3 regions of the Ruegeria sp. HKCCD7255 genome follow, and region 3 is predicted to be linked to each of the others. Evidence: riboswitches for the same ligand, from Rfam matches in the RefSeq annotation. Region 3 holds a riboswitch; each other region holds the start of a gene.
What was found. Region 3 has a riboswitch for cobalamin ahead of GOX45_RS20835 (hypothetical protein). Riboswitches for the same ligand answer to the same signal wherever they lie in the genome.
Positions count from the first base shown of each region.

Region 1: another riboswitch for cobalamin. It lies ahead of GOX45_RS03740 (energy-coupling factor ABC transporter permease); the one in region 3 lies ahead of GOX45_RS20835 (hypothetical protein).
Region 2: another riboswitch for cobalamin. It lies ahead of GOX45_RS16470 (DUF1636 domain-containing protein); the one in region 3 lies ahead of GOX45_RS20835 (hypothetical protein).

Region 1 covers NZ_WQAG01000002.1:2,691-12,904, forward strand. Annotated here, with positions in the region: gene GOX45_RS03710 (sodium:alanine symporter family protein) at 1-114, shown strand, start outside; gene GOX45_RS22285 (ArsR/SmtB family transcription factor) at 549-1,061, opposite strand; gene GOX45_RS03720 (VOC family protein) at 1,018-1,569, opposite strand; gene GOX45_RS03725 (hypothetical protein) at 1,833-2,246, shown strand; gene GOX45_RS03730 (hypothetical protein) at 2,273-2,554, shown strand; gene GOX45_RS03735 (hypothetical protein) at 2,551-2,892, shown strand; gene GOX45_RS03740 (energy-coupling factor ABC transporter permease) at 3,367-4,044, opposite strand; cobalamin riboswitch at 4,092-4,286, opposite strand; gene GOX45_RS03745 (cation transporter) at 4,377-5,012, opposite strand; gene GOX45_RS03750 (helix-turn-helix domain-containing protein) at 5,086-5,502, shown strand; gene GOX45_RS03755 (hypothetical protein) at 5,565-6,044, shown strand; gene GOX45_RS03760 (DUF6538 domain-containing protein) at 6,127-6,783, opposite strand; tRNA gene GOX45_RS03765 (tRNA-Cys) at 6,859-6,932, opposite strand; gene GOX45_RS03770 (protein-L-isoaspartate O-methyltransferase) at 7,155-7,808, shown strand; gene GOX45_RS03775 (TolC family outer membrane protein) at 7,905-9,323, shown strand; gene GOX45_RS03780 (hypothetical protein) at 9,399-10,181, shown strand; gene GOX45_RS03785 (cobyric acid synthase) at 10,185-10,214, opposite strand, start outside.
Region 2 covers NZ_WQAG01000010.1:2,767-12,980, forward strand. Annotated here, with positions in the region: gene GOX45_RS16460 (hypothetical protein) at 1-1,508, opposite strand, end outside; gene GOX45_RS16465 (NAD(P)-dependent oxidoreductase) at 1,753-2,712, opposite strand; cobalamin riboswitch at 2,857-3,062, shown strand; gene GOX45_RS16470 (DUF1636 domain-containing protein) at 3,147-3,527, shown strand; gene cobW (cobalamin biosynthesis protein CobW) at 3,524-4,579, shown strand; gene cobN (cobaltochelatase subunit CobN) at 4,583-7,876, shown strand; gene cobG (precorrin-3B synthase) at 7,873-9,000, shown strand; gene GOX45_RS16490 (precorrin-8X methylmutase) at 9,000-9,629, shown strand; gene GOX45_RS16495 (precorrin-2 C(20)-methyltransferase) at 9,626-10,214, shown strand, end outside.
Region 3 covers NZ_WQAG01000017.1:49,648-59,861, reverse strand. Annotated here, with positions in the region: gene GOX45_RS20880 (DUF1013 domain-containing protein) at 1-354, opposite strand, end outside; gene GOX45_RS20875 (ribonuclease T2) at 485-1,126, shown strand; gene GOX45_RS20870 (hypothetical protein) at 1,123-1,611, opposite strand; gene GOX45_RS20865 (helix-turn-helix transcriptional regulator) at 1,762-2,100, shown strand; gene GOX45_RS20860 (SRPBCC domain-containing protein) at 2,093-2,575, shown strand; gene recR (recombination mediator RecR) at 2,595-3,188, opposite strand; gene GOX45_RS20850 (YbaB/EbfC family nucleoid-associated protein) at 3,250-3,603, opposite strand; gene GOX45_RS20845 (DNA polymerase III subunit gamma/tau) at 3,824-5,578, opposite strand; gene GOX45_RS20840 (protein-tyrosine phosphatase family protein) at 5,720-6,208, shown strand; gene GOX45_RS20835 (hypothetical protein) at 6,210-6,617, opposite strand; cobalamin riboswitch at 6,706-6,928, opposite strand; gene GOX45_RS20830 (alpha/beta fold hydrolase) at 7,048-7,917, shown strand; RNA gene ffs (signal recognition particle sRNA small type) at 7,933-8,031, opposite strand; gene GOX45_RS20820 (bifunctional 2',3'-cyclic-nucleotide 2'-phosphodiesterase/3'-nucleotidase) at 8,071-9,945, opposite strand; gene nudC (NAD(+) diphosphatase) at 10,119-10,214, shown strand, end outside.

The sequences.
Region 1 (10,214 bases), on a different contig from region 3:
TTTGACGAACAGCGCAAAGCCGGTGTGGCCCGCCCAGTCTTCAATCCAGAAGACTTCCCGGACCTCGAATTGGATCACTCGGCGTGGCACCACAAAGACCAGCAAGAAGCCTGATGCAAGGCAGTTGAGGCAAAAAGTCTGGGGAATCCCCTGGACTTTTTTAAACCTGCATCTGTCCAGTAAGAGGAGATGTGAAACAGAAAATCCGCGCTACGAAACCAACGACTCGCTGCTTTCCGCCCACACGCGGTCAACTGACAGAAAGACGCAAATGACGACTTCGAGCCCAAAATTGACCGTTGATGCAGATTGCACGGAGGTCCGCCTTCTTTGCAGACAACAAGCGCCACCGACCACGACGGGCTATTAATATTAAGAAGCGATGTACATGGAATTCAACCGGAGCCTTTCAAGTGACAGTCGCTGATCGATTTTGCACTGTTACGTAAAGCGGATAGTGCGGGGGAAGTTATGAAGATTGACGGAGAACGCCACTGTGGCGCGATTACGCAAGCGGCGGAGCTTGATCCCGCATTGGTTGGGATTTGTCATTGTGCCGGTCTTGTCAGATTAAATTGATCCGATACCGTTTCAGTTGCCTGTTCTTTTGTTTCGCGCCGCTCTGCAAAGTCTTTTTGTTTACAGATTAGTTTGTTGCGAGCTCTCGTTCGAAGCGAGTGCCAAGAAGGACGGCAGAATGTGATTCCTCTGACATTACCCGCCTGAGGCATCGATAAGTCTCTGCAGAGGTCTGAAACGTTTTTCTCACCTTCCATTAGTCTTAAGAGTATCTGCAGTCGCCCTGGATGAGCCATACGGTCGTCTCCTAGCCTCTGGTGATGCACACCCACCGGTACACTCGGTGTCGCACTCGAGATCGATGAGAGCCTCGAGAAGTTCACCTTTGCACGGCACGAGCAAACCGAAGTTGCCGAGGCTGAACTTGAAGGACGTCTCGACTGCATAGAAGCGATGATGATAGGCGGTTGATGACGCCCAAGAACAATAAAAAGAAAATTACATCCTCGGGGTTCGCTCCGAAACAATGTTCTCGATCGCATCCGCTAGGTGAACATCGGCTATCGCCAGGTCACCACGTTCCACACGAAGCCTGTGAGCTTCAGCCAGAACGTCACCGTGAGTTGCTCCTTCGGGTGGCTCAAACCGGTAACTCGCAAGTTCGATCCTCAAGCCCAGCGGGTCGTGAAAATAGATCGAGTTCATGAAGCCTCGGTCTTTGATCGGAGTGTGCTTGATGCCCCTTTCATCCAACCGCTCCTCAACTTGCATGAGGACCGAACGGGACACAGCAAATGCTAGATGATGAACCGCGCCGACTTGATCCTCGAGCAATCTGCCGGACGGCTTTCGATCTTCATTAGTGAACACGGTGATCGTCTGACCGTTTCCGGCAGCGAAGTACAAGTGACCCTGTGAGTAATCATCCAAGTTTGGTTGATCAAAGATAAGCGAAAACCCGAGAAGACCCTCCCAGAAGTCTATTGATGTCTGCCGGTCTGCACCTGTCAGGGTAATGTGGTGAATGCCCTGTGCCTGCAACTTGCGCATGTTGAGTTTCCTCCCCTTTGATGAGTTCGCGTCTCACCCAACCATTAAGTCCGCAAGCAAACCACGATAGCAACCGCACGTTTTCAGGTTGCAGCTTCCGTACTACCGAAAGCCTCCCCATCAACATCCCTCGACTCCCCAAATCACCTCCCGTGATCCATTGATTTCATTAGCTTTTCTGAGGCTAAAATCGACCCTCCGCAGGGGTCGGTAGGGAAATGCTGTTTTGAGGGTTCTGAGGGTTTCCACAAAGGACTCCAAATATGGCCAACGCTATCACAATTGGTGACGCCAAACGTCACTACCAAAAGCACACACCGCTGCACGGAAGAACTCGCCAGCACAAGGCAGACCTCGACGCAATCGCCAAGGCATCCGCTCCGATGACCAAGGCCGAGAACATGGTTTCCAAACGCCGTGACGAGGTGATCGACCGAAAGATCGGTGACATGCTCATGCGTCTCCAAGGACGCCGCACCCGGCATCGCTATGACCAGTCCGCAGTGATCGCCCTTGAGCATCTGACCGATGACCCATTCGACCCCAACACGCAACTGCCGATCTGGCGGGACATGTTGCGCCGGTCGAAAGGGACAACGCTTGGCAAAGCCGAGTTCTTTCGGGATGCCCGCGCGATCTTCCAGCAGCACTCAATGTTCAACCCAGCGGCTCAATGAGATCGCACAACCAAAGGACCAACAACATGACATCAAAGACCAACCCCACAACGGGACCGCTGACCGACGAGACCGAAAGCTGGAAGCGAACCCTCTCGATACTCGCAGGTCTCCGTCAGATCGCTCAAGAAATGCGAGACGAGGCTGAACAGATCGAGACAGCCCACCCGAACCAGATGATCAAGCCAGGATACGGCGAGCGGGCTGAGATCGTAGCCATCCTAAACAAGACCTACGCTTTCATATCCACAGACATCCGCAGGGTCGCAAGAAGTAGCGGGCTGACTATGCCGGAGGAACTGAAATGAGCAACTCAAAGTACAAGGGTCACTTGCAACTTGACCTGATGCGTCTCCGCGAGAACCTCTCCGCAGCCTACTGTGAGGTGTTGACCGCAGGCACTTCGGGTGCAGCCTTCGTCCTCCAACAACCGTCAGGAGCCGTCTACACGGACCGTCCTGGTGCCTGGACGTTTGACCTGAGTTCCGCTCGAGGCTTCCAAGCAAAATCAAACCACATTCTCGGTGCAGAGATCGTTCCGTTCGAACATGCCCGCAGGGTCATGAAAACCAAGCTCCGAACACAACTGTCGCAGATCGATGGGTTGCTCGGGATAACCAAGGACGCACCGAATGGCAGACTTTGAAGTAATCCCCCAAGAGGCCATCGATAAGCTGGTCGCCAACCCAACAGTAGCCCCCGCGTTTAACTCAGTGTTCGGCGCGGGTCGCGCTGAGGAAAGGCTCACGTAAGGCGGAACCGTGAGTTGTTCCCGGCGAATGCTGGTGGGGCGTCGGATGTTCGAGGTTTTGCTGAGAGAGTGACCTAGAGAGAACTTAGAGGGAGCTGCTTAGGCCCCTTCCTTTTTCGTCGGGCAAGGGCACTTATCTGACCAGCAACGCATCCGCAAAGAACAACTCAATGACCGCTCCGAGCCAAACCCATCAAGTTGCTGCGAAGCTGCGAAAGTCAGGTATCCGATGTTGGACCCGGTTATGAGAGATGGCTTTGGTGAAGATGTGCTGCCGTACCTGCAATCGACTTCGGCGGCTCACCAAGTGTTTGCGCAGCATCGGATTTAGGCGGCCCGCAGCTACTGGAGCCGCCCTGATTGTTAGACTCAAGCCGGGTGGTATAGCCGACGCGTAAACACACCGCTTTGCTTGCTGTCACGAAGAAGCTTCGCGCCAGCCAACACTGCCAGGTCAGCAATGGGTTCAACCAGAACCACCATCAGGTAAGCTGCGCCGAAGCTTCCAACGGCGGCCATGTTCTCGGCTCCGAAGCCTTGGCCATAAAACGCCCAGAATGCCACCCAAGCAATCACACCACCTTGGTAAGCAAGTGAAAGCTTGAATACTTCGCCGTAGCTACAATCGACGTAGGCTTTTTGCTCAGGGATGATGCGTTTTGCCAAGGCGTCGATGAGGAACAGCGGGAACAACAGCGTTGTCACGTTCACGAAGTACATGGGCATGTCGCTCGGCGCAAACAAAGCACCTTGGACAAAAAGCCCACCCGCAAGACCAATTGCTGCGGGTCCCGCACCAAGCAGCAGCAGTATCGTGGTTCCCAATATGAAGTGCACCTCAGAGATGCCAACCGCAAAATGCGGGAACACCTCGAAGAACAAAAACACCGTAGCCACAGCCAGCACACTGCGTACCCCGAATGAAATCACCGAGTGCGACTTCAAATCGTCGGCCACCAGCTTGAGGGAATAACCAGCGGCGGCGGCGGCCGTTCCGTAGGCAAACACCATTTTCGCGCCGTCTACGACGCCCGGTTCAATATGCATATTCAGTCTCCTTGCCGTCCTTCCTGACGACATTTGATGCCGAGAAACTCGGCGGTTGCTCTAGCGGCAGGTCTCCTGGCTTGCGACTCAACGCGCTCCCGAGCCTTCCCAACACAGTGTGTCAGTGGTGCAATTCCGGGTTTGCTCACCGCTTACAGTTGCAGGGGCAGCCGAGGATTCTCACCTCGTTCCCTTTTCAGTCGGAACGAACCATCCCGACCACCGCATCGCATCCTATTCACGCGCTTTCCCGACGAGTCAATCAAAACGCTGACGCCTGACAAAACAATATCCTTGCTCTGGCTCAATTTGGCGTCAGGAGTTTCATTCCGTTAGGCACTAACCTGTTGATGGAGCTTGCTATCACGCCGCTCCGCCAGAGCTTGGCGCACGATTTGTACAGATGATGACAAAAACAAACCCGCCATGATCGTCGCTACGATTAGGTCAGGCCATCCTGTGGCTGTGCCCCAAACGCCGAGAGCGGCAAACATCACTGCCACGTTCCCTATGGCATCATTGCGGGAACAAAGCCAGACGGAGCGGACATTCGCGTCTCCATCTTTGTACCTGACGAGCAGAAGAACACTGGCAAGGTTTGTAAGCAGTGCAAGGAACCCCACCATTCCCATGATTTCAGCCTCAGGAACGCCGACGTAGAACACCCGATATACGGTCGACCCGAATACCCATGAACCCATCAGAAAAAGGCTGAGGCCTTTGGCTAGGGCAGCATTTGTTCGCGCTCGGATTGAAGCGCCTATTACAGCCAGAGAAATGCCATAGGTGAGGGCATCCCCCAAGAAGTCGAGTGCGTCGGCCTGTAGTGCCTGAGACTTCGCATAATGCCCGGCGGTCATCTCGACCACAAACATCGTGGCATTGAGTGCAATGACGATCCACAATCGCCTTTTGTAATCATCTGAAACGCCGTCAAACTTCGCGTCGTGTCCGCAACATCCTGACATAAGGAAACCTCTTTGAATCTGTCTTTAGCATAGTGTAGTTTCTCTAGTGGCTAGAGGTTCAAGAGGTAATTTGATGTTTTCGATTGGTGACCTGTCCAAGCGCACAGCGGTCAAGATTCCGACCATCCGCTATTACGAAGAGATGGGCCTGCTTTCCGCACCAGAACGCACTGAAGGCAACCAACGGCGCTATGATGCGGCTGGGTTGGAACGCCTTAGCTTCATCAAGCATGCGCGTGACCTTGGCTTCTCGATTGAGGCGATTTCGGAACTGATCGAGCTTCAATGCCACCCAGATCGTTCATGCCAAGCCGCGACGGATATCGCCATCTCACAGCTTTCCGAAGTCAGGGCCAAGATCAAACGGCTAAGGTCACTTGAAAAAGAGCTGGTTCGGATTTCCAAGGGTTGTGACGGCGATGGCGTGTCGGAAGACTGCTATGTTCTGGCTTCTCTAGCGGATCACAAGCTTTGCAATCACGAGCATTAACCCGAAATCAGACTTTGGCGTTGACGTAGCGAATTGGAGCTTTGCCCGCCCCGCAGACCTTGATGAGTCATGCGGCGAAGGTCCTGAGCGAGCCCGAATTCACCGATGCTGCAACGTCGGCCAATGTCTGCTACGCAAGGCTCTGGAGGTATTTTGCAATGCTCAAAGGTGCCGTATTGTACGCAAAAGACTTGAAAAAACTGCGTGCTTTCTATCTCGCGATTGGCGGCAAACAGACCGACGGGATCGACGGTGAATTTGCGGCCATCTCGAATGCCGATACCGAACTCATAATTCTGCAGGTTCCACAGACAATTGCACCACAAATTGTCATCGAAGACCCCCCAGTGGTGCGTTCCGGCACGCCTATGAAACCAATAATCAGCACCATTTCCATTGCTGATGTGCTCGAAATACTGCCAGAGATCGGTGGCAGGCCGGTTCCAGATATGAAGCAATGGAAGTTCCGTCAGAACCTTGTTCAAGACATTGTTGATCCTGAGGGCAATGTCGTTCAGCTTTGGCAGCCGGAAAGCTCTTGAAGCGGTCATTGATGCAGAGACTTCGTATGGCAGCTCCGTCCGCATAGCTGACTTTGCGTATTACCCAAGCGGGGAGCGCTCATCAGGAAAGTGATTGAGGCTTACCGCAAGGCCGCTCAAGGCGACGTTCATCCTCCGCGAACTCATGAACCATCACCGCAGTGACGTCAGATAGGGAAATATCTCCGGCGAAGTCCTTGAATTGCTCAAGGGCGTGTTCTGCTTCGCGCTGAGTCTTGATCGTGCTGTACGGATTGGTCTCAAGGTACTCCCTAGAGGCGCTGGCGAGGTAAACTGTTCCCGGTGCAACCTTTCGCTCGGTGCCGCCAGCCTTCCACTCTTGGTAGACCTTGAGAGCTTCTATGGCCTGCTCGTTGACCACCTCTACAGCAACGTCGTTTTCTTCATTCTCCCCGTATTCGAGGTTTTTGTGGTATTTGATGAGGTCCTCAAGTTCCCCGATGTCCTCCATACGTTGAACCTCGTCGGCGTCACCGATCCAACCGAGTAGATCACTGATCACGTCGCGCGGATCAGGCTTGCAGTTGTCCAGTTGGCTATAGAGTTCGGCTGAAAGGTTGTGCTGCCTACGCTTGGCATCGGCCAAATCACTAGTGCCGGTAGACTTCTTGAGTTGCTTCCTGCCATTGAAGTGCTGGCGAAGCTCAGCAGGGATTGTGAGAAGTACGTAATACTTGCCTTTGTTTAACGCCAAGGTTGTCGCGGGGTAGTCAAACACCTGTATCCTCCAAAGTATCCTCCGTGAGATACTCCAAGTATCTAATTTATTGAGAAAAAATACAATAAGGATGTGTGGAGGCGAGTACCGGAATCGAACCGGTGTACACGGATTTGCAATCCGCTGCGTCACCACTCCGCCAACTCGCCTTTGTAAATGAAATCAATCACTTGCTGTGGTGTGGTGGGCGTTCTAGCAGCTTTCCGTGGGAACGTCCAGAGCTTTGAGGGCAAAACCATTCGGTTGCAGTGAAATCGGGGTTCATGGCTCTGGATTTTGCTTGACCAACGCTTTGGTGGTCGTGGCCCGTTGCCGCAGCGCTGTGGATATGGCAAAAGCGCGAAAACAAGGGAAACAGAAAGACCGATCCCATGACAGATTTCGCAGCCCGACGCCTGACAATGGTCGACACCCAGATTCGTCCGTCCGATGTCACGAAATTCCCCATCATCGATGCCATGCTGAGCGTCGAGCGTGAGAAATTCGTGCCCGATGCGCTGCGTGAGGCAGCTTATGTCGGAGACCTGACCGATCTGGGGCAGGGGCGATGCCTGCTGGAACCGCGAACACTGGCAAAGATGCTGGATGCATTGAATATTTCCAATGACGAAGCGGTGTTGGATGTTGGCTCGTGCTATGGGTATTCTACGGCGGTGGCCGCACGCATGGCGCAGCTTGTTGTTGGCGTCGAAGCAGATGAAGCCATGGCTTCTGAGGCGCAGACCGTGTTGATGGAAACGGGTGAAGATAACGCGATTGTCCATATCGGACCTTTGGAACAAGGTGCGGCAGAGCATGGACCGTATGACGTGATCCTTGTTCAAGGCGGGGTCGAGCGAGTGCCCGAGGCGCTGTTGGATCAGCTAAAGGACCAAGGCCGGATTGCCTGCGTTTTCATGGAAGGCGACCTTGGTACTGTGCGCGTTGGTCACAAGATCGACGGGGAAGTCAATTGGCGATTTGCGTTTAACGCCAGTGCGCCGGTTTTGCCCGGGTTCACCCAAGAGTGTGCATTTTCGCTATAGTCCTGATTCAAAGTTTTTGACTGCCTTGATTAGTTCAATTCAAAGGCGCAAATTGCGGTCGAGGCAGTGTTTTTTTGAATTCGAGAGGAATCGGAGATGGGTGGGACCCTAACAAGAAAGTTGGCGCACGCGCTGGCTTTGACCGCGGGTATCGCAGTTTCTAGCCTTCCGGTGCGTATGGCTTGGGCGGATAACCTGACCGATGCATTTATCGGTGCCTACAACACCAGTGGTCTATTAGAACAAAACAGAGCGCTTTTGCGGGTTGAAGATGAAGACGTCGCAATTGCTCTGTCTGCATTGCGTCCGATTGTGAATTGGACCGTCGAAATCTCGCAGGATTTCAATCGCGCACGAACCAACAATTTCGTAACCTCCAGTCAACCAACGGATTTTTTCACCGGGCTGACTTTTAGCCAATTGCTTTATGACGGTGGCGCAACCTTGTTTGGCAAGCAATCGGCCCAGGAAACTGTGTTGGCGACGCGGCAAACATTGTTGGATGTCGAGCAGCAAATTCTATTCCGGGCGGCGACTGCGTATCTGAGCGTGTTGCTGCAGGAAGAAACCGTCGGCATCCGCCAGAACAACGTCGATCTGTCCAGCGAAGAGCTTCGTGCGTCTCAGGACCGGTTTGAGGTTGGCGAGGTGACCCGAACGGACGTTGCGCTGTCTGAGGCGCAATTGGCCAGTTCGCGGGCCGATCTTGCCGATGCGCGCGGTGATCTGGAAACAGCACAGGCAGAGTATGTTAATGCCGTCGGCAAACAACCGGGCAAGACAAGCGGGCAGCCAAGGCTTCCAAACCTGCCCAGCAGTCTGTCTGAGGCTCAGGGCTTGGCACGTCGCAACCACCCTGCGATCCAGTCGGCGCAGCACCAGGTGCGTGCGTTTGATCTGTTGGTTGAACAACAGCGCGCAAACCTCGGACCTAATGTCAGCCTGAATGCAAGCGCGGGTGTGACCGAAAGCTTTGACGACGATGATTATAGCAACGCAGGTTCGGTCTCGCTGAACCTGACCCAACCGATCTATCAGGGTGGTGGGCTTGCTGCGGCTGTTCGTCGGGCCATGGCCACGCGCGATGCGTCTCGGGCGAACTTGCTGAACGTTGAAAAAGATATCACTCAGGGCGTCACAGATGCATATGTGCGCTTCGAGACCGCCACAGCCAGCCTGCGCGCGTCGACCGAACGGGTGCGTGCGTCTCAGGTGGCATTCGATGGGATTCGCGAAGAAGCGACGCTGGGTGCGCGTACAACGCTTGACGTTTTGGCCGCTCAGCAAGACCTCCTTGACGCTCAATTGGCGGAAATCGCCTCTCGTACTGAGCGGTCTTTGGCGGCCTATCAATTGCTGCAGGCGCAGGGGCTTTTGACCGCAGAACGTCTTGGTTTGGCAGTGCAGATTTACGATCCGACCCTGTACTACAATCTGGTTAAAAAAGCGCCATCAGCGGTGAGCAAACAGAGCCGAGACCTCGATCGTGTGCTGAAAGCCTTGCGGCGCGACTAGTGCCGCAATACTACCTGTTGTGGGGCGAGGGCGGATTGGCTACACTCGCTCGCACAGGTAGAGCGGTAGAGAAGAATGTCGGATAGTGTCGTCAAAGCAGGCGGTGAGGATGTGCTTTCTTCGATCAAACGATTGGTGAGCGAAGAAGTGCGGGACGAGCCAGAGTTTCTTTTTATCCCAACGGCGCAGCCAGCCAAGCCAGGGCGGCTGGTTCTGACCGAAGCGCTGCGCGTCGGAGAAGATGCCGGTGCGGACGTCGAGCGCGACTCGCCTCTTCAGTTGGTGCGACAGTTGGACGAAAGCCGGGAAATCGCCGCTCGCAAACCCGGTTCTGAAGATACTGGTCCGATTCGATTGCGCGCGCGAGATGCGGTTGGCCCTGCACCGCTTGAGCGCAGGAATTGTGCGGTTGACGGGTCTGCCGACCCGGTTCAGAGCGAAACTGCAAATGGTTCTGGTCGCGACTTGGCTGGCAGCCTGAGTGCCAAGATTGAAGCGCTGGAAGCGGCAATTGCGCGTACCGAAGATCAATGGGAACCTGACGGTGAAAGCAACGACGCCTATTCCGGGACGCGCACGCGCGCGGTGGACTGGCCTGCCGAAGCGGATGAGACAGTCGACGACGATGGTGCTGCGATTTTCATCCGCGCCCGAAAAAACACCACTGATGTAGCCGCGCCGAGCGACAGGAAAGCACTTCTGCCCGAAGGTCTGGACGAAACGGCATTGCAAGAGCTGATCGCTCAGATCGTGCGTGAAGAATTGCAGGGCGAGTTGGGTGAACGCGTGTCGCGCAATCTGCGCAAAATGGTCCGGCGCGAGATTGCGCGTGCCTTGATCGCCGAAAAGGTTGATTGACGATCACCCTTTGTTGGGGTGTTGCGCCAGCGC
Region 2 (10,214 bases), on a different contig from region 3:
ACCCCCAAAATGTTTTGCCTGTGCTCTTCATCCAGGACACCGAACAGGAGCGCTGTTGTCAAAGCCCGTGAGGGGCGTATCGGGTCCAGGTGCAGTAAATCCCGTTCGGTTCTTATTGGTTGTGTCGAAGGATAGGTGAACAGCGTCGGTACAAATGCATTGCCAAATATCACCGCGAGACTGTCAATGTTGCGAAACGAAAGGAAACCGGATGGCTGGTGCATGTTGCGCGCTCCGGTGGCCATACGCCATTGGGTCGAATAGGTCAGCTCGGGGCGGCTTCCTGGCAAGTCAAAGGCACCAATAACCTTCGACCTTGGTGTGATTTGCGCGACTGCCGATTTCAGCTCGTCTACGTTTTCCGAAAACGCGTTCCAGTTGGCTGCGATTGAGATTCCTTTGAAAAGCGAAAGGCACACGGCCAGGGCGACCAAGGCGGTGTTGATCCGTGTATTTTTCACCTCAAAGCAGCTTGAGGCAACAAGCAGTGCCATGAATATCAAACCGACCCGCGCATCAAGGAACACACCAAATAGAACTGCAGGCAATCCGATTGTCCCCACAAAAAGCCCACCCAGTGCCAAACGCATACTTGGCGCGATACTGACGCGCCCTGTAAGCCCGAGCCACAGATACAACACAAGCACGAATATGCAGACTGCCCAATCGGGCGCGTCCCCTTGAAACAGACCGATCCCAAGGAACGCCATCGCCTTGTTGTGCAGATCACCCCACCATGATCCCATAGGCATCGGCTCAAGACCCGCGTCCGAGAGAAAGTGATTGAAGGCAAAGATCGCGAGCGACGGAATCACGCAGAACGCAAAACGCACAAAACTCTTGATCGCCAGAGGCGAACGCAAGCGTGACGCGTTTACGTTAACCAGATACGCAAATGAAATTGCGAGGCAAAACAGGTATCCGAAAATATGTGAAAAATAGAGCGCGACCAGCAAAACCGAGTGTGCAAGATACAACAACGGAGCTTCGCGTCTTTGTGCCTGGATCAGCACGCTGACGGAAAACAGCATGAGACCTACGGAAAAGTAGAAGTTCAAAAAACCCCACGCAAAGACGATGTTCAGGGCCGTCAAAAACGGAAGAGCAAGCCCAATGTGCAGGCGTCCGAAAAGGGTCGCGTTTAACGTCAAAGACCCTCCGACAAAAACCGCTACCGCAAGAAGCAGAAACACAAACCCCGCAGCTTCGCTGTTCAGAAATGGAAGTCCAAAGACCGTGATCGCATCCATGGCCAAGTTCGGGATGGGCCCCCAAGCGGCCTCGTATATGCCTTCGAACTCTGAAGAAACGGCAAGCGACTTTAGTACATGTATTCGGGCCAAATGGTTGGGGTAGTCGATCAATGGTGGAATCGACGCCTGCGTGAATGGCAAAAGAACACCAACGCAGAGCCCAACAAGCCCGAATGCGCAGAGCGCCAAACTGAAATAGTCGATACGCTTGGAAATCACGCGAACCTCAAAAGTGCTTTCATTGCCTGTATGCAAGCTAATCAGCCTTTAAGAAACGGCTCAGGATAACAATTTGGCTAATATGGTATTTTAGCCCCTGTTCTGTTTGCGTGATCAGGTTTCGAACGGGTGGACTCCACGTTTATGCCGCCTTTGTTTCAGGCAGCATTCCTTTGTGACCATGGTGACCTTGCTGATCCTTACAAGCGTGGTCGGTTCTAGCCTTTCAAATACGCCAACGCAGCTTCACGCAGATCGGTTGGGTTTGGTGGCCAAGTGTTTACTGGCTAAGCGTTCGGTTTTGCGGGATCACTTCGTAACCGGGCTCTTCTGGCTCATCGTCTTCCATCTCGGCTGGAAAACCTGCCGCGCGGATATCCAGTCCGGTGGCTTCCTCGAGGCGTTTGATGATATTGGGCGACAATTCGCGTTCGCCAAATCGCGCGATACCGTCGTCGAAGATCTTGATCATGACAGGGTTGATCTCAAGCGGCACACCCGCGCGATCCGCCACATCCTGAAACAGGCCGATGTCCTTTTTCACCAGATCCATGGTGAAGGAGATATCGCGCGAGCCGTTGAGGATCACCTGGCTTTCGGTTTCGTGCACAAAGGACGTGCCCGATGAGATTTTGATGGCCTCATAGGTCGTGCCCAGATCCATTCCAGCAGCCTTCGCAGTGACCAATGCCTCGGCACATGTGATGAGGTTGGCGGTTGCCAGATAATTGGTCAGCACTTTCAGCACCGAGGCCGAGCCCAGATCGCCCGTGTGCAGCACCCGGCGTCCCATTGTGGTCAGAAACGGCAGGATCCGCTCGAATGTCTCGCGGTCACAGCCAGCAAAGATCGAGATATTGCCGGTTGCCGCGCGGTGACAGCCACCCGAAACCGGGCAATCGACAGCCGCGCCGCCCCGTTCGATCACCAGTGCGCCCAAGCGTTTGGCTTCGGCTTCGTCAGTGGTCGACATTTCCATCCAGATTTTGCCGGGCCCCACTTCGGGCAGCATCTCTTGCATCACCGCGTCCGAGGCCGCAGGCGATGGCAGGCAGGTGATCACCGCGTCGCAATCGCGCATCAGTTGCGCTGGGCTTTCCGCGGCTTTTGCACCTTTGGCAACAAACTCGGCCACGAGATCTTCGTTCAGATCATGCACGGTCAGATCAATGCTATTGCGCAGCAGCGATCCTGACAGCTTGCCGCCCACATTTCCCAGCCCGATAAAACCTACTTTCATTCAGCTCTGCTCCCCTGTTTGCAGTTTTGGTCAGGCGAACACAGCGCGCAAAGCCCGTCATGCCGCTCAGCGACCCGCACAAGTCGCTTTTCAGCTCTTGGCCTTGTTGTTAGCGCAACGCGCTTGACAACGGGGTCAACTGTGCCTCATGAGCCATATGTTGGTGTCTGCGACAGCAGATGAAAAGGGAATGCGTCAGCGGATCGTCCGTCAAACGCAGCCGCCCCCGCGACCGTGACCGGAGAGGGTGCCCAAAGCCACTGGCCTAGGCCGGGAAGGTGGGACATCCGACAGAGGCCAGCCTCTGACATCCGCAAGCCGGGAGACCTGCCAGCACAAAAGACTGAAACCGGACGGGGTGTTCCGGAGTGGGGTCTGACGTGACCCACATGAAACCCCGTCCCCCACGAAAAGGATCTGGGGGGATGAGAGATATGACCGAGGCAGTACCGGTCGAGTTGTTGGTCTGCACCACCTGTCGGCGCGGCCTGCCCATAGAGGACGACGCGGAACGGCCCGGCGCATTGCTGCACAAGGCGCTGGCGCAAGCTGATCTGCCCGAAGGGATCACGTTGAAAGCCGTTGAATGCCTGTCGAACTGCGACGAAGGCTGTTCCATCGTTTTGCGCGGCGGGCCCGATCGCTGGACATTCGTCTATGAACATCTGAACGAGACCGACCATGTCGAGACCATCGTCGACGGCGCCACGAAATACCTGGAGACCAAAGACGGTTTGGTCAAATGGCGTGAGCGTCCTGAGCATTTCCGCAAGAACTGTGCGGCACGTATTCCCCCGATTGGAGCCCTGAAATGAGCACGCTTGAAAAGCTTCCCGTCACCGTGATCACCGGATTTTTGGGGTCTGGCAAAACCACATTGGTCAAGCATCTGATGCTGAATCCTCAGGGCAAGCGCCTGGCCGTCGTCGTCAATGAGTTCGGCGATGTCGGTGTTGATGGCGATGTCCTGAAATCCTGCGCGATCCCTGATTGCCCTGCCGAGAACATCATGGAACTGGCCAATGGCTGCATCTGTTGCACCGTGGCCGATGATTTCATCCCCACGATCGAAGCGTTGATGGCGCTAGAGCCGCGCCCCGATCACATCCTGATCGAAACCTCGGGTCTGGCGCTGCCGAAACCGCTACTCAAGGCGTTTGACTGGCCCGATATCCGCTCGAAAATCACTGTGGACGGTGTCATTGCCCTGGCCGACGCCGAGGCGGTCGCTGCGGGTCGCTTTGCAACAGATGTGGCGGCCGTCGATGCGCAGCGGCTGGCGGATGACTCGATTGATCATGAAACACCCCTGTCCGAGGTCTTTGAAGATCAGATTTCCTGTGCCGATATCATCCTGCTGACCAAGCCCGATCTGGCCGGTCCCGAAGGCGTGGCCAAGGCCAAAGCGGTGATCGCCGCCGAGGCTCCGCGCCCGCTGCCGGTGGTCGAAGTTGCCGAAGGCGTTGTGGATGTGCGCGTTGTACTGGGGCTTGAGGCCGCGGCCGAAGATGACATGGACGCGCGCCCATCGCATCATGACGGCCACCACGATCATGAGCATGACGATTTCGACAGCATCATCATCGAGTTGCCAGAACAAAGCGACCCGCTTGATCTGGTGGCGAAAATCGAACGTCTGGCCACCGAGCTGAACATTCTGCGCGTCAAAGGCTATGCCGCTGTGCAGGGCAAGCCGATGCGTCTTCTGGTGCAAGCCGTCGGTGCGCGCGTGCGTCATCAATATGACCGTCCGTGGCAACCGGGCGAAGACCGCCGCTCGCGCCTTGTGGTGATCGCCGAGCATGACGACATCAAAGAAGCAGAGATCCGTGCTATCCTTGCGCCTGTAAACGAGGCTGCCGAATAAGCCATGCATGTCGTCTTTCGCGAAAGCCACGGGCTCGAAGAGACAGAGACCCCGACCGATCTGGGCCAGAGCCCGGCGGATCTGGTGGTGCTGTCCTTTTCGGACAGTGACCTGGGCGCTTTCGCGGCAGGCTGGCATCGCGGCGGCGGGCCTGACGGGGATATGCCAACCCTGAGGCTGGCCAATCTGACGGCTCTGAAACATCCGCTGTCGGTCGACACCTATGTGGAACAGACACTGGAAGGTGCCAAGGGCATACTGATCCGCCTGATCGGCGGGGTTCCCTATTGGTCTTACGGGCTACAGCAAGTACTGGCGCTGGCACAGGCGAAAGGCATTGCACTGGCGGTCTTACCGGCGGATGGGCGCGAGGATACGCGGCTGGATGACTATTCCACCCTGCCCGTCTCGACCCTGCGCCGTTTGGCGCATCTGTGTGACACAGGCGGCGAAGTTGCGGCACAGGCAGCGCTGGCGCAGATGGCACTTGCCGCTGGGCTTTATGCGGGTCCGGTGATGGGGGCCAAAACCATCCCCGACTGCGGTGTCTGGTGCCCGGATCGGGGCGTGATCTCGGCGGACACGGCATTTACCGGTGATGCGCGGCGCGTGCTGGTTACGTTTTATCGTGCTTACCTGACCTCTGCCGACACTGCCCCAATTGCGGCGTTGATCCGCGCCCTGCGCGCACGCGGGATTGAGGCAGTCGGGCTTTTCGCCCCGTCGCTCAAGGCACCAAACGCGGCGGATTGGCTGCGCGAGACAGTTGTGGCCCTAGGCCCGTCGGCGATCATCAACGCCACCTCATTCTCGGGCAAAGGCGCATCGGGCACGTCGCCTCTGGACGCGGCCAATGTGCCGGTGTTTCAAGTGGCCCTCGCCACGTCGCGCCGCAAAGCCTGGGCCGAGGCGGAACGCGGGTTGTCACCGGCAGATCTGGCGATGCATGTTGTGTTGCCCGAGGTCGATGGCCGGATCAACGCAGGGCTCGTGTCGTTCAAAGAACCCGGCAAGCGTGACCCGCAGTTGGAATACTCACGCTTTGCGCACCGACCTGATCTTGAGCGGATCGAGGCTGTAATTGACCGTCTGTGCGGTTGGCTGAACCTGCAAGACAAGCCAAAATCCGATCAGGTCCCGGCACTGGTGCTTTCGACCTATCCGGGCAAAGACTGGCAGATGGCCCATGCGGTCGGTCTGGACGCGCTGGCCTCGGCCGAAGCGATGCTGAGCGACCTGCAAACGGCAGGATACGATACAGCCCCGGCTGCCCCGATTGCAGAATGCTTGCTGGACACACGCATATCCTGGCCTCTTGCAGATTATGCGACCGCTCTCGCCGCTTTGCCGGAACAACTGCGCGCAGAACTGCAAACCGTTTGGGGCGCGCCCGAGGACGATCCGGCCTTTGCCAATGGCGCGTTCCAGTTCACTGCGCTGCGCCGGGGCAAGGCGCTTGTCGCGCTGCAACCCGAACGGGGCACGCCCGCGCTGCGCGATGACGAATATCATGACCTCTCGCGCACACCGCGACATGGCTATGTCGCCTTTTATCTGTGGCTGCGCAAAGGCTTGGGCGCGGAAGCGCTGATCCATATCGGGGCCCACGGCACGCTGGAATGGCTGCCCGGCAAGTCTGTTGCCCTGTGCACTGAATGCTGGCCCGAAGCGCTTGTCGGCGACCTGCCGGTGATCTACCCGTTCATCGTCAACGACCCGGGCGAGGCCGCGCAAGCCAAACGCCGGATCGGGGCCGTGACCCTGGGCCATATCCCACCCGCGCTGAAAGACAGCGGCACGCCGGATCGCATGGTGCGGCTGGAATCGCTGCTGGATGAATTCTCGAATGCGGACGGGCTGGACCCCAGGCGCCGCGATCGGCTGCAAGAGGACATCCGGGATGAGGCGCAAGCCATCGGGGTGGAACAGGATCTGGGCCTGGATCAGGCCACCAGCACCGCTGAGGCGATCACCCGCATCGACCGCTTTGTCTGCGACATCAAGGAAAGCCAGTTCGGGGATGGGCTGCATATCTATGGTCGTATCCCGGAAATCACCGGAGATTTCGACCCTGCCCCATCCGCACATGCTGAACGCAACGCGCTGATCGACGCACTGGCCGGGCGACGGATCGAGGCTGGTCCTTCAGGCTCCCCCTATCGCGGGCGTACCGATGTTTTGCCCACCGGGCGCAACCTTTACACCACCGATCCGCGCTCGGTGCCCACACGCGCGGCCTATGCTCAAGGCGTCAAACTGGCCGAAGAACTGGTTCGGCGGCATCTGCAAGAGGAAGGGGATTATCCCAAAGGGCTGATCGTCGATCTGTGGGGCTCGGCCACGATGCGAACGGCGGGCGAAGAATTCGCCATGGCGCTGCACCTGCTTGGGGTCAAACCTGTCTGGAATGCGGGCTCGGAACGGGTTTCGGGAATTGAAGTTCTGCCAATTACCGACCTTAACCGCCCGCGTCTGGACGTGACCTTGCGCGTCTCGGGCCTGTTTCGCGACGTGTTCCCCACGCTGTCAGCCCTGTTCGGGCAGGCCATCAAAGCGCTGGCTGCACGCGATGAAGCACCGGATTGGAACCCCTATGCCGGTCATGCGCCCTCGGCCCGGGTCTATGGCCCAGCCCCTGGCAGCTATGGTGTCAACATGACCCAACTGTCTGAAACCTACACGGACGAGGCCCGCGTTCAGGCCGGGGAAGCATGGCTGGAGGCCAGTTCATTCGCGTTGGAAGGCGATCATATCGCGCAAGACAAAGACGGCATCGCACAGCGTGTGGCGCAGGCCGACAGCTTTGTACACCTGCAAGACCTGACCGAGACCGATCTATTGCTGGCCAACGACTATGCAACGCACGAGGCCGGGTTTGCAGCGGCCAAAACGCTGACCGGTGGAACGGTGCAGCTTTACCATCTGGACAACACAAAGCCCGAGACCCCGCGCGCGCGGACCTTGCCTGAAGAGATCAGCCGCGTCGTCCACGCGCGCGCCGCAAATCCCGGATGGATCGCCGGAATGCAGCGGCACGGGTTCCGTGGTGCGGCCGAGATCGCAGCGACCCTGGATCACATGGCCTCGTTCGCGCATCTGTCGGGAACGGTGGCGCCGCATCTCTTCGATCTCTACCACGATGCCACGTTGGGCAATGCCGAGGTGGATGCCTTTCTGCAAGACGCAAACCCACGGGCGCATCAGTCCATGCAGGATCGGTTTCGCGCCCTTCTGGACGCCGGTCTTTGGAACACTCGCCGCAATGCGATCCGGGCCGATCTGGAGGGTTTGGGGTGAGCGCGCCGATTGTCCAGGGCTGGTGCCCCGGCGCGCATCGCCCGATGACGTCTGGCGATGGTTTGGTCGTCCGAGTGCGACCTCGGTTGGCACGGCTGGAGGCGCAGCAAGTTTTGGGGCTGTGTGCGTTGGCCGAGCGGTTTGGCAATGGCACCATTGACCTGACCAACCGCGCAAACCTTCAACTGCGCGGAGTTCAGGAGAAGGATCACCGGTCGCTATTGGTTGAATTGGCTGAGCTTGGCTTGCTGGACGCAGAACCAGGCATCGAGATGCGCCGCAACATGCTGGTGACACCGCTTTATAAAGCGCATGACCGCACGGCGCGGCTGGCGCAAGAGTTGATTGACCGGTTGGGCGAGTTGCCTGCCCTGCCCGCCAAGTTCGGTTTTGCTATCGACGCAGGCCCGCAGCGCTTGCTGGCATCGGATTCGGCAGATATCCGACTGGAAACCGGCACCGACATTTTGATCCTCCGCGCGGACGGTGCCGAAACCGGGAAGCCGGTTGATGAGAGCAATGCCATTGATGATCTTATCGCGCTGGCGCGGTGGTTCTCAGAACACAGTAGCGATGAAGTGCGCCGCATGGCGCAGGTCGTCGCACGCCGTGACCTGCCAGATATCTGGCAAGGCGTGCACCCCGCGCCCATTGGGAGGCCACTACAACCGGGCGAAAGCGCTCTGGGACCGCTCTTTGGAGCCGCCTTTGGTCAATTGCCCGCCCGTGCGCTGAAAGAGTTGATGGAGGCGAGCGACGCCTCTGCCCTGCGGGTCACCCCGTGGCGGTTGTTTCTGTTGGAAGGCGGGGCGGCGATATCCGCTCCGGGCTTTGTCACAGATGGCACTGATCCGATCCTGAGCACCGACGCCTGCGCCGGTGCACCGCTCTGCCCGCAAGCGCAAGTGACAACACGCGAGATCGCCCGCGCCCTGGCAACGCGCGTTCCCGGCAGCCTGCATGTGTCGGGCTGCGTCAAGGGATGCGCGCGCAAAGCCCCGGCAGATATCACCTTGGTGGGACAGAACGGGCGTTTTGATCTTGTCAAACAGGGCCGCGCAGGGGATGAGCCCCTGCAACGCGGCCTGACCGAAAAAACTCTGATGACCATGGAGTTCACTTGATGCCCTATGAATACGAAACCGACGGCGCGGCGATCTATAAACAGAGCTTTGCCACCATCCGGTCCGAGGCCGATCTGGCCCGGTTTGACGCGGATGAAGAGCAGGTCGCTGTTCGTATGATCCATGCCGCGGGAATGGTCGGACTGGAGGAGTTCGTGCATTTCTCAGCCGGTTTTGTGCCGACCGCCCGCACAGCCTTGGAAAACGGCGCACCTATATTGTGTGACGCGCGCATGGTCAGCGAAGGCGTGACTCGCTTTCGCCTGCCCGCCGACAACGCGGTGATCTGTACGCTGCATGACGAGCGAGTGCGCCCATTGGCCGCTGAGATGCAAAACACGCGCTCTGCCGCGGCGCTGGAACTTTGGCGCCCGCATCTGGAGGGCGCGTTGGTGGCCATAGGCAACGCGCCCACCGCGCTGTTTCATCTATTGAACATGCTGGAAGACCCGGACTGCCCGCGTCCGGCGGCCATTATCGGCTGTCCTGTTGGGTTCGTGGGCGCGGTTGAATCCAAAGATGCGCTCTGGGCCGCTCAACCCGTGCCCTCGTGCATCGTCAAAGGGCGCTTGGGCGGCAGCGCGATCACAGTGGCCGCCATCAACGCCATCGCGAGCCGCGCGGAATGAGCAGTGGTACCATATACGGTGTGGGCCTTGGCCCGGGCGATCCCGACCTGATGAGCGTTCGAGCAGACCGATTGTTGCGCACCGCGCGCCATGTCGCGTTTTTCCGCAAACCCGGACGCAGCGGTCAGGCCCGCAAGATCGTCGAAGGCGTGATCTCGACTGACGCGGTTGAATTTCCGATGGAATACCCGGTCACCACGGAAATCCCTCTGAGCGATCCGAGATACAATGCGTTGCTGTCCGAGTTCTATGAAGATTGCGCGCAGCACCTCAAGGCCTTGGCCGAACGTGGCGAGGATGTGGTGGTTCTGTGTGAAGGGGATCCGTTCTTCTATGGATCTTTCATGCATCTTTACAATCGCTTACGCGAAAATATTCAGGTCGAGGTAGTTCCTGCCATTACCGGCATGTCCGGCGCCTGGACGGCCACAGGGGATCCGATCACCTGGGGGGATGATATCCTGACTGTGCTGGCCGCCACCCTGCCCGAAGAGGTTCTGGCCCAGCAGATGGCGCAGACCGACGCGTTGGTGGTGATGAAGATCGGGCGCAATATCGACAAGGTGGTCCGCGCGCTGAAAACCG
Region 3 (10,214 bases):
GCTCAGCTCGGGGTGGAACTTGACCAGCCACAGGATCGAGTTCGGGCGGTCCTGACGCTTTGACAGCGGGGTATAACGCGGACCACGGCGTTTTTCCTCACCCGCTGCCGACGGGTTGAATTTGAGCTTGAGCTTGTGCAGCGGGTTGCTCTGCGCTGCGTCAATCTCTTCCTGCGTCAGCTGATTGTTGGAAATCGGGTCGAATCCTTTGACGCCCGCAGCCACATCGCCATCCGCGATGCCCTGCACCTCCAACTCGTGCATTCCTACGAAATCCGCGATCTGCTTGAAGCTGATCGTAGTGTTATCCACCAGCCATACGGCGGTTGCCTTGGCCATCAGGGGTTTTGCCATCAGCCCGTCTCCTATACATACATCTGTCCCGTCGCCGGAATTCGGCGGCCCCGTGGCTTTGGGGCAGGTTTCCGTTGTCGGGGAACTTGGGGCTTATATAGTCGCGTCAGGTTAAGAAGGAAAGAGGTGAATGCGCCAAGGGTTTTTGGGGCTGGTTTTGTTGGTGCTGGGCGCGATATCCGCGTTGGCCGAGGGCGAAAAGGCCGGAGAGTTTGACTATTATGTCCTCGCGCTCAGCTGGTCACCCAACTGGTGCGCGCGCGAAGGTGATGCGCGCGGATCAGATCAATGTGATGAACGTCATGACCACGGATGGATCCTGCACGGGCTCTGGCCACAGTTTCACCAAGGCTGGCCCTCCTATTGCCGCACGCCCGAGGCATCGCCCTCACGCTCGATGACGCGCGCGATGGAGGATATCCAGGGCAGTTCGGGCTTGGCCTGGCATCAATGGAAGAAACACGGCACCTGTTCAGGCCTCTCCGCACCTGACTATTTCGCCCTGTCGCGCGAAGCTTACGATCAGGTGAGCCGCCCAGACGTGTTCCGCAAGCTGGATGCTGCCGTCAAACTGCCCGCATCTGTAGTGGAAGAGGCGTTTCTGAAAGCCAACCCCGGGTTAGAGCGTGACATGATCACGGTCACCTGCAAACAGGGCTATATCGCCGAAGCGCGCCTATGCCTGTCCCGCACGCTTGATCCGGTGCCCTGCGGCCGCGACGTGATCCGGGACTGCACGGCGAAAGACGCGATGTTCGACCCGATTCGTTAAAGCTTCTTGTTCTGACAGTCCCGCGCATAGTCCAATGCTTTGGCGGTTCCCTTTAGATCAATGGCCATCACCGTCTGACCTTCGGGGTTGAACACCGTCAGCGTCTTATTCTGCGCAATCGCCGTCACGAACGCCCGGTCTGTGAAAAACACAGTCGCGCCCGGCACGTCCCGGTCATTGAACCCAATCGCTGTTGCGTCATAGCTTTTGCCGTCCAGCTCAAACCGGATCGGATAGCGCTCGCCCTGCTGTATGTCGCCCCAGGCTTTGTTGTAGACGGCGAAATACCCACGATTGTCCAAAGCATCATAGCCCAGCCGCACGACCGAAAGATCCTGATAGACCGTCTGGATCAGACACCCATTCCCGAGCGCGGGATCCATCATGATGTTCCAGCCTTCGACAAAGCCTTTGTCGACAAGGTTCTGCGCAAGGGCAGAGGTGGCGGTGAAGGCGGCGAGGGTGAGGGCGAGAAGGCGGGTCATCAAACTGTTCCGGGGCAAAGACGATACAAGATCTTTCTATCTTCAAAGCTGTTCAGTCCAAAGGGAAATTCGGGAGTTGGTGCGTTGGCCATCTTGACCGGGTTTAATTTACCCATTGATTAATTAACCAATAGGTTTATTAATGAGCCTATGACTGAAGACGAAAAACTGGACTTCGCCTTTGCGGCCCTTGCTCATCCCGCCAGACGCGCGATGCTGGCGCGATTGGCCCAAGGCGAAGCGACTGTCAAAGAGCTGGCAGAGCCGTTTGACGTCAGCATGCCAGCGATCTCAAAACACTTGCGTGTGCTGGAAGGAGCGGGCTTGATCGAACGCTCGCGCAACGCGCAGTTCCGTCCTTGCCGGCTGAATACAGACCCGCTGAAATCGATCGCAAACTGGACCGACCAGTACCGTCACATCTGGGAAGTTCGCTTTGAGGCCATGGAAAAATTACTGAGCGAAATGAAGGATTTGAAAGATGGATGATTCTGAAAAATGGGTGCGGATCGTGCACGAGTTCCAAGCGCCCATGGCGCTGGTCTGGCGGATGTGGACCGATCCTGCACTGTTCCAGAAGTGGTATGGCCCTATGGGGTTTTCCGTGCCAACAGCAGAAATTGATTTGCGTGTCGGTGGGGTACGAAAGATCTGCATGGAAATGAAAACGCCGGAAAAAACCATGAGGATGTGGTTTACCGGCGTCTACAAGGAAATCACCGAGCCGTCTCGATTGGTCTATACCGAAAGCATGTGTGATGAGGCTGGAAACATCCTGTCGCCCAAAGACATGGGAATGCCAGAAGGCCATCCGGACATAACCGAGGTTATTGTGGATTTGCGAGAATTAGACGGCAGAACGCAGATGACCATGGTGCACCGTGGCGTCCCCGCGGGCAGCGCTGGTGAAGGTGGCTGGAAACAGGCGTTCGAGAAACTCGAGGTCGTATTGGTGAAAGGATGATCTAATCCAAGGAATAAGGTTAAATCTCTTTTCGCGCCCTCAGCGCCGCCGTGATCGTCCCGTCATCCAGATAGTCCAGCTCACCCCCAATCGGCACACCTTGTGCAAGTGAGGTCAAGCGCACCTGGCCCTCAAGCTGATCTGCGATGTAATGGGCCGTGGTCTGGCCGTCGATTGTGGCGTTCAGGGCCAGTATGATCTCGGTGATCTCTTCTGCCAGAACACGATCCCGCAGGCGTGGGATTCGCAGTTCCTCCGGGCCGACCCCGTCCAGCGCTGACAGGGTTCCACCCAGAACGTGATAGCGACCTTTGAACACACCCGCGCGCTCCATCGCCCAAAGGTCGGCCACGTCCTCGACCACGCATAGCTCTCCGGTTGCGCGGGCCTCATCGTCGCAGATATCGCAGATATCAGACGTGCCGACATTGCCGCAGTTCAGACACTCTCGGGCGGTAACGGCAACCTGCTGCATTGCGTCCGAGAGCGGTGTCAGCAGCAGGGCGCGTTTGCGGATCAGGTGCAGGACAGCGCGGCGGGCCGAACGGGGGCCAAGGCCCGGCAGTTTCGCCATCAGGTCGATCAGGTTATCAATGTCGCTGTTAGAGCTCACGGCCTGTCCTGTCTGGCGCCGGAGGGAGCCTCCGGCGGGAGTATTTTTGAAAAGATGAAGATCAGAAGGGCAGTTTGATATCCGCCGGCAACCCCATGCTTTCGGTCAGTTTGGCCATTTCCGACTGCGCGCGCTCGGCAGCTTTGGTCTGGGCGTCCTTGATTGCCGCCAGGATCAGATCTTCGACCACTTCCTTGTCGTCGCCATTGAATATCGACGGATCAATGTCGAGCCCCTTCAGCTCGCCCTTGGCAGTGGCAGTGGCCTTGACCAGACCGGCCCCGGATTCGCCAACAACCATCAGAGTGTTCAACTCTTCCTGCATTTCCGTCATCTTGGTCTGCAAGTCCTGCGCGGATTTCATCATCTTGGCCATATCGCCCAGGCCGCCAAGCCCTCCGAGTCCTTTGAGCATCGGTAATCTCCTTTAACTGGTTTGACGCTTAAATACGAAGGGCGTCGGTGTGGCACAAGGGGCAGGAATGCTCCCGCCGGTCGTCGAGGTCTTTGGCAAGACCTTTCCTCCCGTTGGGCCCGGCAGCGCGGGCTTTGCCCGCGCTGCCGGGCCCAAGTCCGCTCTGGGGTATCGGCGTCAGCCGATGGCCCGTGGCGGGCGCGGGAGTTTTGCCTTTATCTTAGTCCTCCTCGAACGGGTCCCATTCGTCCTCGACCTCGGGCAGGGCTTCGGTTTCGATCTGGGCTGCGCGTTGCTCGGGGGTTTCGATTTTGGTGATCCGTGCTTTTGGGAACTGTTCCAAGACAGCCTGAACCAGCGGGTGCGCCTTTGCCTTGGCTTTCAGAGCCAGATCGGCGGCGTCGCGGGTTTCTCCGATCGTGGGGGCTTCGCCGTCCGAGACAATCGAGACGGCCCAGCGGTTCCCGGTCCAGCGTTGCAGCGCAGATCCCAGCCGTGCGGCCAGGTCTGACGGGGCTTGTGCGGCTGGAGTGAACTCGATCCGGCCGGGCTGGTAGGACACCAGACGCACGCCGTTCTCGACCTCGACCAACAGTTTCACGTCCCGGTTGCTGCGGATCAGTTCGACGACGTGGTTGAAGGTTGGATAGCGTGCCAGGGCGGTGGCGGGGTCCTGGGCCAGCGCAGCGGAAGGCCCCCCGGCGGGGCCGCGCGCGGCCATGGCAGGTTGCGCAATGGCTTGTGTCGGAGCAGCGTCAGGCGCTCGGGTTGGCACGCCACCATCCGGTCCGCCATTCGGTGGTGGGGCAGGCATGTCCTGCAACCGTTTCACCAGCTCTTCAGGGCTGGGCAGGTCGGCCACATGGGTCAGGCGGATCACCGCCATTTCCGCCGCCATCATGGCGTTGGGTGCAGCCGAAACCTCTTCAAGCGCTTTCAGCAACATCTGCCACATCCGGGTCAGCACCCGCATCGGTAGCGCCTCGGCCATTTGCTGACCCCGGGCGCGTTCGTCGGGCGATACTGTTGGGTCTTCGGCAGCGTCGGGGGTGATTTTCACGACCGAGACCCAGTGGGTAATTTCCGCCAGATCGCGCAGAACTGCCAGCGGATCTGCCCCTTCGGCATATTGGCTGCCCAGCTCGGTCAGCGCCCCTGCCGCGTCGCCGCGCAGGATCATATCCATCAGATCCAGCACCCGGCCCCGGTCGGCCAGACCCAACATAGCGCGCACCTGGTCGGCGCTGGTTTCCCCCGCGCCGTGGCTGATCGCCTGATCGAGCAGAGACGTGGCATCGCGGGCTGAACCTTCGGCAGCTCGCGTGATCAGCGCCAGCGCGTCGTCGGCGATTTGGGCGTCTTCGGCATCCGCGATCCGGCGCAACAGCGCGATCATGTCCTCGGGTTCGATCCGGCGCAGATCAAAACGCTGGCAACGGGATAGGACCGTCACCGGGACCTTGCGGATCTCGGTAGTGGCAAAGATGAATTTTACATGTTCGGGTGGTTCTTCCAACGTCTTGAGCAGCGCGTTGAACGCGCTGGTCGAGAGCATGTGAACCTCGTCGATTATATAAATCTTGTACCGCGCGCTGGCGGCGCGATAGCGCACGCTGTCGATGATCTCGCGAATATCATTCACACCGGTGCGACTTGCGGCATCCATCTCGATCACATCGACATGGCGGCCTTCCATGATGGCCTGACAGTGCTCGCATTGACCGCAGGGTTCCGTTGTAGCTCCGCCCGTGCCGTCAGGACCGATGCAATTCATACCCTTGGCGATGATCCGGGCCGTTGTGGTTTTCCCCGTTCCCCGAATGCCGGTCATGACAAAGGCTTGCGCAATCCGGTCCGCCTCGAACGCGTTCTTCAGCGTGCGGACCATGGCGTCTTGCCCAACCAGATCGGCAAAGGTTTCCGGGCGATATTTGCGGGCGAGAACCTGATAGGCAGGGCTTGGCGTGTCGGTCATGTTGTCTCTGACGGATTCGAGTTCCGATGCAGCGTAGAGCGACCTGCTCGTCGCGTCCACCACGAGGGCGCGAATTTCGTTTTGGATTTGGCTTGGCTTGGTTACACCGCTGAGGCACAGAGGCGCCGAAGGACACGAGACATGAGTGGATTTCAGATTTACAGTCTGACTGTGGGCGATGGGCAGTTGGCATTGTGCCCATTGCCGGGGCGCGATGGCAATTACGAAGCTGATCTACGTGCGATTGCGGCTTGGGCGCCGGATCTGGTGATCACTTTGACGACTGCCGAAGAATTGGCCCAGCTGGGGGCCTCGGCGTTGGGGCGCGACGTTGAGAATATCGTTGCGAAGTGGGTCCATTTCCCGATTGCTGATTTCGGCACGCCCGAGGATGACGCACAGTCGACGTGGGAAGATGTCAGAGCTCTGGGCCTGCGCCGGCTGTCTGGTGGCGGCCGGGTTCTGGTGCATTGTCGTGGCGGCTGCGGGCGGTCTGGGATGGTGGTGCTGCGGTTGATGATTGATAGCGGCGAAGCGCCGGCAGAGGCGTTGGCGCGGCTCAGAAAAACCCGCGCTTGCGCTGTGGAAACTCAAGGACAGATGGACTGGGCGAAGGGCCGTCAAGGCTGAGCTAGATCGAGGCCTGCTCGGCAGCCTGCACCGCTACCGGCGCGGCGTTGGTGGTGACCTGCAACATGGCGCATGGCGCCTTGACCAAGGCGTCAGCGGGCATCGAAGTTACTTTGCACGAGAACATCAAGTCAGCGAACTGTTCCAGAGTCTCATTTTCAGTCCGGGGATCAGCGTCACAAAAAATTCGAACCTGCTTTGGTCGGGCCAGATATCGTGCGGTGCACCCTTTGGCGCAATGGGTCAGCTGTGCGTGGCCGTCAACTTCGAACCCATCGGTTGTCACAGGTTTGGCCGTTGACATCGCCTGGGCTATCGCGCGCGCCAATTGCGCCAGCGCCGGGCAGGGTTTGCCAGTGCGCTGGCAAAGAGTGGCCGAAAATTGATGAGTTTTTGTGTTCCAGATCATACCGCGCCCTCCGCGCAATGGGCAGGGGCGACGATCAGGAACACTTGGCTTCCGACAAGCAGGCCCGCCCGGACACCCCGCCCGAGTTTCGGTTTCAATTCTTGATGGCAGGTCTCCTGACTTGCGGGTTATCGCTTTGCCGACCTTCCCAGCCTTGCGGCCAGTGGTTTTTCGACATTGCTCTCCGCCTACAGTTGCGGGGGCAGTCTCGGATTTGGGCTGTTCCGATCGGATCGGATTGGCCCGCACCGCGTTCCCTTTTCATCCCGACCCCAAACCGGGGTGCGAGAACCATCACCCAACCGCTAGCGTTCGGGGCGGGGCGCTGTCAAGCAGACGTTTGGTCATGCGCGCTGCGGCTTGACAGCGATGGTCGAGCTGGGCGCATATTAATTCTGAACTGATTGGTTCAGTGTGGGCGGGTGACATTATGCGAGATGACCAGCATATCATCGAAACCGAGGATTTTTGGATTCCGTCACAGGGCGGAAACCTGTCGGCGCGGCTGTACAAACCAGTCATCGAGCCGGAAATTGTGGTGACTCTGAACAGTGCAACCGGAGTTCCGCGCGACTACTACCAGCATTTCGCACTCTGGCTGGCGCTTGAGCATGGTATGGCTTGTCTGACCTATGATTATAGTGGCTTTGGGCAATCGCTGACCGGGCGCATTCAGGATGCAACTGTTACCATGGCCGATTGGGCCTTGGTGGATATACCGGCAGCGCGTGCAGAACTGCGCCGCCGCTATCCGCAGGCGCAACATTGGGCGATAGGGCATTCCATCGGTGGAATGTTAGGCCCGGTACAGCCGGATGTGGCGCAGATCGACCGGCTGATATGCGTGAACTCGGGGCTTGTGACCTTTACCGACCATCCCTGGCCCTACCGGGCCTTGGCTGGGTTGTTCTGGTACGGGCATGCACCACTGCTTGCGCGTATGTTGGGGTATCTGCCCGGCAGGGCGGTTGGGTTTGGCCCGGACCTGCCGGCGGCGGTTTATTGGCAATGGCGCCGATGGTGCACGGCTCCGCGCAATTATGCGCCTGAAATCGGTGCGTCCTTGCCCGATGTCACCTGGGATTCGACCTCAGGCACAGTCGACCTGGTGACTTTCACCGACGATCAGATGGTCCCACCGCAAGCCGTTTGGCGGCTGGCCGAGCTGTTCGGACCTGACGCGCAACGCCATCTGATCGACCCGAAGGACCATGGTTTGCAATCAGTGGGCCACATCGGGGCTTTCGCGCGGCGCAACTCGGCCATCTGGCCGCGTCTTATCGCACAGCAGGGTGTCTAGAAAGGTTGTGGAAGTAAGTGAGAGGTTGGACATCGACCCAAGCGGGGCTCGTTGTGGCTGCTTCCTTCCGGACCTGACCAGGTTGGCGAGGCGCTCGCCCGCGCCAACCTCTCGGATTTGGATATAAGCAAGCGCCGTCGGATTCGCAACCCGTCAGAGCGTCAACGCGATCCGCAGGAAACCCTGCGCATCGGTCCCCAGTATCTCTGGCGCGTATGGGTCAAGCTCGTCGACATGGGCCAAAGCTCTTGGTCCGGTTTCCAGGATCGCTTTGGCACCACCCAGATTGCTGAAGCCAAAGGGATTTTCGGCGCGTTCCAAAGGATCCACCTGGCTGCTTTCGGCCAAATAGTCCCGCAAAACGCTTTGGATGCTGCAGGATGGAAGGTGGAGTGTGCGTGCATCGGTCACGGCGTTGAAATTTCCACCACCATTGACGCGATAGTTGTTGGTAGCGACGACGAATTCCGCTGCATCGTCAACAGGTCGAGCTTGCCAGCGCAAATTTCGGATCCGGCGGGCCTCTGGATCTGAAAGGTGCCCATCTGCCCGATAACGCGCCGGTTGGCTGAGGTCGATTTCATAGGTCAGCCCATGAATGATATCAAAGTTATGACCCGCGCGATCGGGGTCTGTCAGAACTGTTGCCGAGTCTGGATTCAGTTGCCTGAAAATCCCTGCCGACATTTCGAGCCATTCGCGTAGCTGTACCCCGGTGACACGCACAGCACGCAGTTCATTTGGGAACAGGTGAATATCTGCGACATGCCGCATCGAGATATCCCCGGCGGGGATGTCAGTATAGAAATCTGGGCCCGAGCGTCCTCCGAACTTGGCAGGAGCGACCGCCGAGAGCACAGGCAATTCCGACGTAGGATCATCATTCAACAAGGCGCGTAACGCGGCCGCCTGCGCGGCCGCCAAAAGCGCCAGGGCCCGATCTGGCGCGCAATAGGCGAAATAGCTGTGTATCGACGTTTCAAGACGCCCCACAGGCTCAGCCGCAAGGGTCCGCGTTTCGGCGTGCCCCCGAGCGAACAGGGCTACCATTTCGGGATCTTCCAGAACATCTGTATTTTGGGGACAAAACGAACGCAGTTCGGTTTCAAAATCACATATGGTCCAGGCGCCGGACATCTTATTGTCCAAGGTTATGTCTATGACACCCAGATATGACCCTGCAGACCCTGCCATGACGACCGGTTTGCCATGAACCCTCCCTCGTGGAGCATCCACAAAAGGCAAATGGTCATGCGCAGGGCCCGGAAGGGTCAGGTGGGTATGTCCGGCTATGATAACGTCGATGCCGTCGATTGCTGCCAGTTGTATTACCGCGTTTTCCAGACCGGGCCCCGCGCTTTCGGCTTGCAGACCGGAATGGGCCAGAACAATAATCAGATCGCAGCCAAGGTTGCGCAGCGTGCTGACCGTTTCTTCGGCGCTGCGCAAAATGTCGTATGAAGCCACCTGACCGTCCAGCTTGTGCCGCTCCCACATAGTGGTTTGTGGGGGTAGTACGGACATGACGCCGATCTTGATGGGGTCTGTTCCAGTATCATGCGTTATGTTGCGGCTTAAAACGGTGTAGGGTCGCCAGCCCGCGCCTGTGGGCTCACGGTCCAGATTGCTGCAAAGCACGGGGCAGTTCAGTTGTGACGCAAAGCTGTCGATCAGACCCAGCCCAAAGCTGAAATCGTGATTGCCCAGCCCAACGGCATCGTACCCAAGCCGATTGAACGCTTTAGGCAAGGGGTGAGTGTCCGCACAGTGCGCGGCAGCCCAATCGCCAAAGGGTGTGCCCTGCAAGGCATCACCATTGTCGAACAGCAAACTCAATACCCCTTCGGAATGCGCCTCATCCTGCGCAGCACGGATCAAGCTTGCGGTTCTGGTAAATCCGATCCTTGGATCCTTGCGATCCGAATAATAGTCAAATCCGGTCAAATTCATATGAAGGTCGGTCGTCGCTAGGATCTGGATACGCGCCGGCGATGATGAAACTTCGGCGGTCTTGTCTTTTGTATTCAAGTGTAAAACTTCTGCATGTTGTTGTGCATTTGAATAATCCTATAGGTTGAATAAGCGCAATAAAAACGACAAGTTCACGGACAATCTGCCGCATTCTAACGATAGCATATTTGAAAGGTCATTGCGTCAACGATCAAGACGTGGCAGCCCTGTCGCCAAAATGAGGGCGGTGCATGAAACGAGCAGAGGAGGTGACCTTTGGGGGGTCCGGCCTGAACAGGGCGGCTGAGCGGCGCAGTGACGCTGCCTTGCTGGCTCAGGATTTGGCG